DNA from 2 places in the Serratia sp. Sp408 genome. Region 1 is predicted to be linked to the other one. Evidence: predicted binding sites of a transcription regulator. Region 1 holds the regulator's gene; the other holds the start of a gene.
The links. The regulator LexA, encoded in region 1, represses DNA repair genes until DNA is damaged. The targets are predictions, from matches to a motif close to TNCTGTATGTACATACAGNA.
Positions count from the first base shown of each region.

Region 2: dinB (DNA polymerase IV) is a predicted target of LexA. The motif match lies at 3,072-3,091, and genes of this name have one in related genera.

Region 1 covers NZ_JBXUFT010000002.1:308,063-312,839, reverse strand. The annotation lists gene plsB (glycerol-3-phosphate 1-O-acyltransferase PlsB) at 1-2,131, opposite strand, end outside; gene AC2AXP_RS12255 (diacylglycerol kinase) at 2,260-2,628, shown strand; gene lexA (transcriptional repressor LexA) at 2,753-3,361, shown strand; gene dinF (MATE family efflux transporter DinF) at 3,506-4,777, shown strand, end outside.
Region 2 covers NZ_JBXUFT010000001.1:67,457-72,233, forward strand. The annotation lists gene nqrF (NADH:ubiquinone reductase (Na(+)-transporting) subunit F) at 1-712, shown strand, start outside; gene AC2AXP_RS00360 (FAD:protein FMN transferase) at 713-1,744, shown strand; gene nqrM ((Na+)-NQR maturation NqrM) at 1,752-1,979, shown strand; gene AC2AXP_RS00370 (glycerophosphodiester phosphodiesterase family protein) at 2,015-2,911, opposite strand; gene dinB (DNA polymerase IV) at 3,106-4,170, shown strand; gene pepD (beta-Ala-His dipeptidase) at 4,254-4,777, opposite strand, start outside.

The sequences.
Region 1 (4,777 bases):
TGGCGTAGCGTTGCAGCGTTTCACGCACGCCGGCTGCCAGCAATTGCAGCGGACGAATGCGTGCCGAGTTGAGCACCAGCTCCTCGCCCTGGTCGCAGATCAACCGCTGGCGAGCCAGTTCGTCGACCAACGTATTCAACACCGCCGGCAATTGGTCGGTATCGTAATGCAGGAACAGTTCAGCTTTCAGCATCGGATAAATCAGGCTGATTTGGCGTAACAGTTCGCTGCGCGAGACGCGGCGATGGTGCATCACGATAGAGGCGATCAGCGACGGCAATACCAGCAAATGATGGATATTGTTGCGGTAATAGGTCATCAACACCGCCTGCTCGCGTGGCAGAATGATGATATCGCCGATGTTGTCCTTCTCTACCTCGAACTTGTTCATGTTGAGCGCGTGATCCAGCAACGCCTCTGCCGACTGCTGCGGCACGGTGACATCACTGGCGTAAGGCACGTTGCGCATCAGCTGCAGGTAGCACTCCAGTTGCTCAATCAACTGCTCGCGTGTCAGCGAACGCTGGCGTGAAGCCAGCAGTGCAGTGGAGCACAGATTCATGGCGTTGGCGGCGGCGGCATTGTTGATACGTACCATGATCTTGCCAGCCAGATCGTTGACCGTTGGTGTCAGCCAGCTTGGACGCTGTGCTTCGATCGGGTCGATCGACTCCCGCCACTGCGGCACGTGCTGATTGAGGTACGAGGTCAACGGCAATGGATCGCCAAAGTTGACGTAACCCTGGCCGAGGTTGCGCAGTTTACGCAGACCGCGCAGCATCTGCAGCAGGCTTTCTTTTTCTTTGGTGGCACCACGTAGTTCTTTGGCGTAGGTACCGACTTCCATCACGTGTTCGTAACCGATGTAGATCGGCACCAGGGTAATCGGGCGGGTGCCGCCGCGCAGCATCGCCTGGATGGTCATCGACAGGGTGCCGGTTTTGGGTTCCAGCAGGCGTCCGGTACGCGAACGACCGCCTTCAACGAAGTATTCCACCGAGTAGCCGCGGGTGAACAGTTCGCCGAGGTACTCGCGAAACACCGTCGAGTAGAGCTTGTTGCCCTTGAAGGTGCGGCGAATAAAGAACGCGCCCAGACGGCGGAAGATCGGCCCGGCCGGCCAGAAGTTAAGATTGATACCGGCGGCAATGTGCGGCGGTACCAGCCCCTGGTGGTACAGCACGTAAGACAGCAGCAGGTAATCCATATGGCTGCGGTGGCATGGCACATAGACGATTTCATGCCCGTCCTGCGCCAGCTGGCGCACGCGTTCGGCGTTGGTGACGTTGAGGCCCTGATACAAGCGGTTCCAGGTCCAGCTCAGCACGCGATCCGACAGGCGCACCGTTTCGTAAGAGAAGTCTGCCGCGATCTCTTCCATCAGCGCAATGGCGTTCTGCTGGGCCTTCTCGTGCGAAATCTTTTTGTTGCGTGCTTCGTCTTCTACCGCTTTTTCAATCGCTTTGGACGCCAGCAGCTTGTTGAACAGATCCTGACGTGCAGGCAGGCTAGGCCCGACTGCCGCCAGACGCTGCCGTGAAAAGTGCATGCGCGCCACGCGCGCCAGCTTTTGCGCGATAATCTTGTCGGTACCGTGCTCGGTCGCCATGCGGCGCAGAGACACCGTATTGGAGAAACGCACAAAACTGTCACGTCCCAGCCACAGTACGGCAAAGAACTTCTGCACACCGTTCAGTAGACGCAGATGCGGCGTACCGTGGCTTTCGCGCCCCGGCGAACGGCCAAACATCACCGAAACCGGCAGCATCTGAATATCGAGATCCGGGTTATTGCGGTGCAGGTCGAGATAATCGTGGAACAGTTTTACCGACTCTTCTTTCGGCGTGTAGTAGCGGAATACGCGCGGGCCATCGTGGATAAACACGTAGCTCGGCAGTACGGCGCCGTCGATCTCCAACGGAGTGAGCGGATCGGGCAGATCCTGCGCCAGGCACTGGGTGCGCAGCGTCAGTAAATCCGCCTTGGAATTATAAGGTAAAACATACAAAATCGGCCGTGAGGGATCCAACCCTAACTCCGTGACCGGATCTGAAGGGATAACCTTACTTCTTACCAACAGTTTTAGTGGTAAATTCAATAATTTATAATAAATTTTACGCCAACCTGACATAACAACGTGAAGCCTCTTGTTAGCAATGCGCCGCAAGCATACCAGAAACCGGGTAGCAGATCTGTGGTGTTAAAAAAACCAGAGCCGTTAAGATTATGACTTATCACTTATAAAAGGCACACCGCAACATGGCAAATCAAGCAACCGGTTTGACTCGCGTCATCAAAGCTTTCGGATATTCCTATAAGGGATTGACCGCCGCCTGGCAGCATGAAGCCGCGTTTCGCCAGGAACTGGTGGCGACCGTGCTGGCCATCATACTGGCGATTTGGCTGGATGTGGGTGCGATAGCGCGCATTTTATTGATCGGTTCGGTGGTACTGGTGATGATTGTCGAAATGCTCAACAGTGCGATTGAGGCGATCGTCGATCGCATCGGCACTGAACACCACGAGCTTTCCGGCCGCGCCAAGGACATGGGCTCGGCGGCGGTGTCGCTGGCGATTGCACTGGCGCTGTTTGTCTGGGTCAGCGTACTGTGGCAATACCTGGTTTGAGCGGCAGGCAATCGATGTTGCGCAGCACCTCGCTAATCCCTGATTTTTATTCATTCTCCAGTTCCCAATCCACGTTCACCTGTATATACTCACAGCAAGACTGTATAAACAAACAGGGGGCGGAATGAAAGCATTAACTACCAGACAGCAAGAGGTCTACGACCTGATTCGCGATCATATTTCGCAGACGGGCATGCCGCCAACGCGTGCCGAGATCGCGCTGCGTCTGGGGTTCCGCTCGCCTAATGCCGCTGAAGAACACCTCAAGGCCCTGGCGCGCAAAGGCGTCATCGAAATCGTCTCCGGCGCCTCGCGCGGCATTCGTCTGCTGATGGAAGATGAAGACGGCCTGCCGCTGATTGGCCGGGTGGCCGCCGGTGAGCCACTGCTGGCGCAGCAGCATATCGAAGGGCACTACAAGGTCGATCCTTCGCTCTTCAAGCCAAACGCAGACTTCCTGCTGCGGGTCAACGGCATGTCGATGCGCGATATCGGCATTCTCGACGGCGACTTGCTGGCGGTGCATAAAACCCAGGACGTGCGTAACGGCCAGGTGGTGGTGGCGCGCATTGAAGACGAAGTCACCGTCAAACGCCTGAAAAAACACGGTAATGTGGTAGAGTTATTACCGGAAAACAGTGAGTTTCAACCGATTGTGGTCGATCTTCGTCAGCAGAACTTCACCATTGAAGGCCTGGCCGTCGGCGTCATTCGCAACGGTGATTGGATCTAACTCGCAGTCCCCCGAACCTAATCGCCTCAGCCCGTTCTGGGGCGATGCCATCGTCAAAACATCACCATACCCAAGAGCTTTCAAGGCGTAGCCGGTAAATCGCTCCCCTTGCCAGAGCGTGGGTACCTACGGGAACATGTTACTATGCGCCTGCTTGCCACTTTCACCAGCGATACCGACAAAGCCCTGTGGCGTCTGGCGCTGCCGATGATCTTTTCCAATATCACCGTACCGCTGCTGGGGTTGGTGGATACGGCGGTGATTGGTCATCTCGACAGCCCGAACTATCTGGGGGGCGTGGCGATCGGTTCGATGGCAACCAGCTTCCTGTTCATGCTGTTACTGTTCCTGCGCATGAGTACCACCGGGCTGGCCGCGCAGGCGCTGGGGGCGCAAAATCCCCTGGCACTGGCGCGCGCCTTCATGCAACCGCTGATGCTGGCGCTACTGGCTGGTTTGGCCATTGTGCTGCTGCGTCATCCGTTGATCGACCTGGCGTTGAGCATCGTCGGTGGCGACGCCGAGGTGTTGGCGCAGGCCCGGCTGTTCCTGGAAATCCGCTGGCTGAGCGCGCCGGCCGCCTTGGCAAACCTGGTATTACTGGGCTGGCTGCTGGGCGTGCAGTACGTGCGCGCGCCGGTGATCCTGCTGATCGTCGGCAACCTGCTGAATATCGTACTGGATATCTGGTTGGTGATGGGGCTGGGCTGGAACGTGCAGGGCGCAGCCACCGCCACCGCCATTGCCGAATATGCCACGCTGCTACTGGGGGTGTGGCTCAGTTGGCGGGTGATGCGCCTGCGTGGTATTACACCGGCAATGCTGCGCCACGCCTGGCGTGGCAATCTGCGTCGCCTGCTGGCGCTCAACCGCGACATCATGCTGCGATCGCTATTGCTGCAGCTGTGCTTTGCCTCGTTGACCATCTTTGGCGCACGTCTCGGCAGCGAGGTGGTGGCGGTAAACGCGGTACTGATGAACCTGCTGACCTTTACCGCCTATGCGCTGGACGGTTTTGCCTATGCCGTTGAGGCGCATTCCGGCCATGCTTATGGAGCAAGGGACGATCGACAGCTGCGACGCATCTGGCGTGCGGCATGTCGGCAGGCATGTATGGTGGCGCTGGGCTTCGCGCTGATTTATGCCGTCGCCGGCCAGCACATCGTTGCTGCGCTGACGTCGTTGCCGGAGCTGCGCGCCCTGGCCAACCTCTATCTGCCGTGGCAGGTGCTATTGCCGCTGGCGGGCGTGTGGTGTTATTTGCTGGATGGTATGTTTATCGGCGCCACGCGCGGCGCGGAGATGCGTAATAGTATGGCGGTCGCCGCCGCCGGGTATGGCCTGACGCTGTTCACCCTGCCATGGTTGGGTAACCACGGTTTGTGGCTGGCCTTGGCGGTGTTTCTCGGCCTGCGT
Region 2 (4,777 bases), on a different contig from region 1:
CCCGGCGCACGACATCAGTTATGCCGATTTCGACGTGCCGCAGGAGTACCGCGGCGATTGGGACCGCTTCAACCTGTTCCGCTACCGCTCGGTGGTTGATGACACCACGGTACGTGCCTATTCAATGGCCAACTACCCGGACGAGAAAGGCATCATCATGCTGAACGTGCGTATCGCTACGCCGCCGCCGAACAATCCGGACGTACCGCCAGGCATTATGTCCTCGTATATCTGGTCGTTGAAACCGGGCGACAAGGTGACGATTTCCGGGCCGTTTGGCGAGTTCTTTGCCAAGGATACCGATGCCGAAATGATCTTTATCGGCGGCGGTGCCGGTATGGCGCCGATGCGTTCGCATATCTTTGACCAGTTGAAGCGCCTGAAGTCAAAACGCAAAATCACCTTCTGGTATGGCGCGCGCTCGCTGCGTGAAATGTTCTATGAAGATGACTTCAACCATCTGCAGGATGAGAACGAGAACTTCACCTGGCACGTGGCATTGTCCGATCCGCAACCCGAAGATAACTGGACCGGCTATACCGGCTTTATCCACAATGTACTGCTGGAAAACTACCTGAAAAACCATCCGGCGCCGGAAGATTGCGAGTTCTACATGTGTGGGCCGCCGATGATGAACGCCGCGGTGATCAAGATGCTGAAAGATCTGGGCGTGGAAGACGAAAACATCATGCTCGACGACTTTGGTGGCTAAATGCGCGCGCTAGCACTGAAAGGCTGGATGACGATGGTGGCGCTTGGCGCCACCCTGTTGCTGACCGGTTGCGGACCGGAACAGGTCAATCTCGATGGCAAAACCATGGGGACGTACTATTCGATCCGTTATCTCACCGGTGACAACACGCCTTCCGCCGAGACGTTGCAAAAGGAAATCGATCGGCGTCTGGAGCAGGTGAATGACCAGATGTCGACCTACCGGCCCGACTCGGAGCTGAGCCGCTTTAACGCCAGCCGCGAGGTCGATACGCCGTTCCCGGTATCGGCCGCGACGGCGAAGGTGGTGGCCGAAGCGCTGAGGATTAACCGCGTTACCGACGGTGCGTTGGACGTGACCGTTGGGCCGCTGGTCAATCTCTGGGGCTTTGGGCCGGAAGGGCGGCCGGACAAGGTGCCGAGCGATGCCGAACTGGCGCAGCGCCGTGCCTGGACCGGTATCGATAAACTGGCGGTGCAGGGCAACGCGCTGGTGAAGCATATCCCCGAGCTGTACGTTGATCTGTCGTCTATCGCCAAGGGTTATGGCGTGGACGTGGTGGCGGAATACTTGCAATCACAGCAGATTAACAACTATATGGTAGATATCGGCGGCGAAGTACGTACCCGTGGCCATAACGGCAAGGAGCTGCCATGGCGCATTGCCATCGAGCGGCCGAACGCCGGAGTGGAGCAACGCGCGCAACTGGTGATCCAACCGGGGAATATGGCGATCGCCACCTCGGGGGATTATCGTAACTATTTCGAACAGAACGGCGTACGTTATTCACATACCATCGATCCGACTACCGGCAGGCCGATCGCGCACCATCTGGTGTCGATCACGGTCATTGGGCCTAACTGCATGACCGCCGACGGCCTGTCTACCGGGCTGGATGTTATGGGGCCGGATCGTGCCCTGGCTCTGGCGAATCTGCTGGGCATTCCGGTGTTTATGATAGTGAAGAACGGTGACGTTTTTGAAGAGCGCTATTCCAATGCGTTTAAACCTTATCTAAAGAAAAATCAGTGAGGCCGCCATGCTGACGGTATTTGTCGCAAGCTTTATTTTGTTTTTGCTGATTATCGGCGGCATGTCGCTCGGTTACGTGTTCAAACGCAAGAGCCTGCAAGGCAGTTGCGGCGGTATTACCGCGTTGGGCATGGACAAAGTGTGCGATTGCCCGGAGCCGTGCGATGCGCGTAAAAAACGCCTGGCGAAAGAAGCGCTGCGCCGCGAGCAACTGGAAAAACACCGCATCCTGTAAACCGTGCGCTGCACGCAGCGCACGACAACCGCGCTTTATTTCGCCTTGCGAAAACGCAGGGCATCCTTTGGCGAATTGACCATCACGCCATCAACGCCCAATGCCAGCGCCTGCTGATAATCCTGCGCGGAATTGATGCCAAACAGAATGATGTGCGCCGGCCCTTTGGAGCGGAAGCAATCGATCGATTCCTTGTCCCAGGTCAGCAGCGCTTTGGAGCGGCCCTCGCCCAGAGTGTACTTTTCTACCACTTCGACTTCACGCTTCAATTCCAGCCCATACCAACGGGGCTGATTGCCGTCCGGTTTTATGTCGCACTGATGCGCCATGGTGATGTTGGCCAATAATGTGCGGGTTTCATCGCGGGTTTCAAAACGTTTAATCGCCGCTGGCAGGGCCGCCAGGTAACGGGCATCGGTAGAATAGACCCGCGTACGGTCAAGCGCCTCGGCCTTTTCCAGCGTTGCCAGCAGTGCTTTGGCAAATTGCGCCGGATCGGCATCGGGAGATTTGATGTCCAGGTAGAAGGTCACTTTCGGGAATTCCTGTAGCACCGTGTCCAGTCGCGGGATGCCGATCCCCTGGCCACGGAACGGGTGGTGACCGTCTTTGCCAAACGACCAGCCGGCATCGATCTTGGCCAGTTCATCTGCGCTATAGGCGGAAACCGCGCCGGTTTTATCCGTGAGCGAACTCAGGTCGGAAGGGCGGTACAGCACGATCGCGCCGTCTTTGGATTGTTGCAGCGTGATCCACACCGCGTCGACGCCGTTTTTCAGCGCGCTGCGAATGGCGACCAGGGTATTTTCCGGCGCATCGGCGGTGCCGCCGCGATGGGCAACGATGGCTGGCGCATGACCACTGGCTGCGCTGGCGAGGGTGGAGATCAGGGATAATGCCGAAACCAATACATAACGGGAAAAAGTAGTCATTGAGCACCTTCTTGTGCGTAGGGTAAGCGTCATTTATGAGGCGTAACGATTATTTCCTGAAATGATACGCTTGAAAAATTAAGCTTTTTTAACAAATAGAAAATAACGATGCTTTTTCGATAAAACATACGTTAAAACCAGTCTTGAGCTTTCCCATTGTGACTGTATACTTATCCAGTATTATTGGAGGGCGCATGCGTAAAATCATTCATGTCGATATGGACTGCTTCTTTGCCGCGGTAGAAATGCGCGACAATCCCAGTCTGCGCGATATACCGCTGGCGATCGGCGGCAGTGCCGATCGGCGCGGGGTGATCAGCACCGCCAACTACCCGGCACGCCGTTTTGGCGTGCACAGCGCCATGTCCAGCGCCATGGCCTTGAAACTCTGCCCGCATTTAACCTTGTTGCCCGGCCGCATGGCGGCTTATAAAGAAGCCTCACAGCATATTCGCGAAATTTTTGCGCGTTATACGTCATTAATCGAACCGCTGTCGCTGGATGAGGCCTACCTCGACGTGACGGATAGCCCACGCTGCAACGGCTCGGCAACCTTGATAGCCGAGCATATTCGTCAGGCCATTTTTGACGAATTACAGCTCACCGCTTCCGCCGGCATTGCGCCAATCAAATTCCTTGCCAAGATCGCGTCGGAACTGAACAAACCCAATGGCCAATACGTGATTACGCCAGCGCAGGTGCCGGCTTTTTTGCAACAGCTGCCGCTGAGCAAGATCCCCGGCGTCGGGAAAGTAACGGCTAAGCGCCTGGAGGAAGTCGGGTTACTCACCTGCGCCGACGTGCAGCGCTACGACCTTGCGGCGCTGTTAAAGCGTTTCGGCAAATTTGGCCGCGTATTATGGGAACGCTGCCAGGGGATCGACGAACGCAGCGTTTCACCGGAGCGCCTGCGTAAATCGGTTGGCGTAGAACGAACCTTGGCGGCAGATATTCATGATTGGCAAGATTGTGAGCAGCTGATTGTCGATAAGCTGTATCCAGAACTGGAAATGCGCCTACGCAAGGTGAAACCCGATTTGCATATCGCGCGTCAAGGGGTAAAGCTGAAGTTTCAGGATTTCCAGCTCACTACCCAGGAACACCTGTGGCCGGTATTAAATCAGGCAGATTTGCTGGCGGTGGCAAAGCAGGTATGGTGTGAGCGGCGCGAGGGGCGTGGCGTGCGCCTGGTGGGGCTGCATGTGACGCTGCTCGATCCGCAGCTGGAGCGGCAGCTGCTGCTGCCGTGGGATGCGTAGCGGCCGGGCGAACCCGGCGATGGTTGCCGCCAAAGCCCATGGCCGACGCCTGCTGTCTGCGTCGGCCATGGGCGTCGTTGGCATTAACCGCGTTCGGGGATCGCTTTCAGCAACTGGGTCAGCAACTGCCAGTACAGGCCGACGCTGCCGATGTGCACTTGCTCATCCGGCGAGTGCGGCCCGGTGATGGTTGGTCCGATGGAAACCATATCCATCTGCGGATAAGGCTTCTTGAACAGACCGCATTCCAGACCGGCGTGGATCACCATAATGTTCGGCGTCTTGTTGAACAGCTGCTGATACAGTTCGCGCACCAGATGCATTACCGGTGAGTCCGCATCCGGCTGCCAGCCCGGGTAACCGCCCTTTGGTGCCACGTTGGCACCTGCCAGTTGGCCCAGCGCGGTCAGCATACCGACCACATAATCCTTGCCGCTGTCGATCAGTGAACGAATCAGGCAGATGATTTCCGCTTCCTGTTCTCCGGTGGTGACTACGCCGAGGTTGAGTGAGGTTTCAACCACGCCTTTCACCGCGTCGCTCATGCGGATCACGCCGTTTGGCGTACCGTTGAGCAGCGCCAGGAAACGGTGCTGGCTGTCAGCGT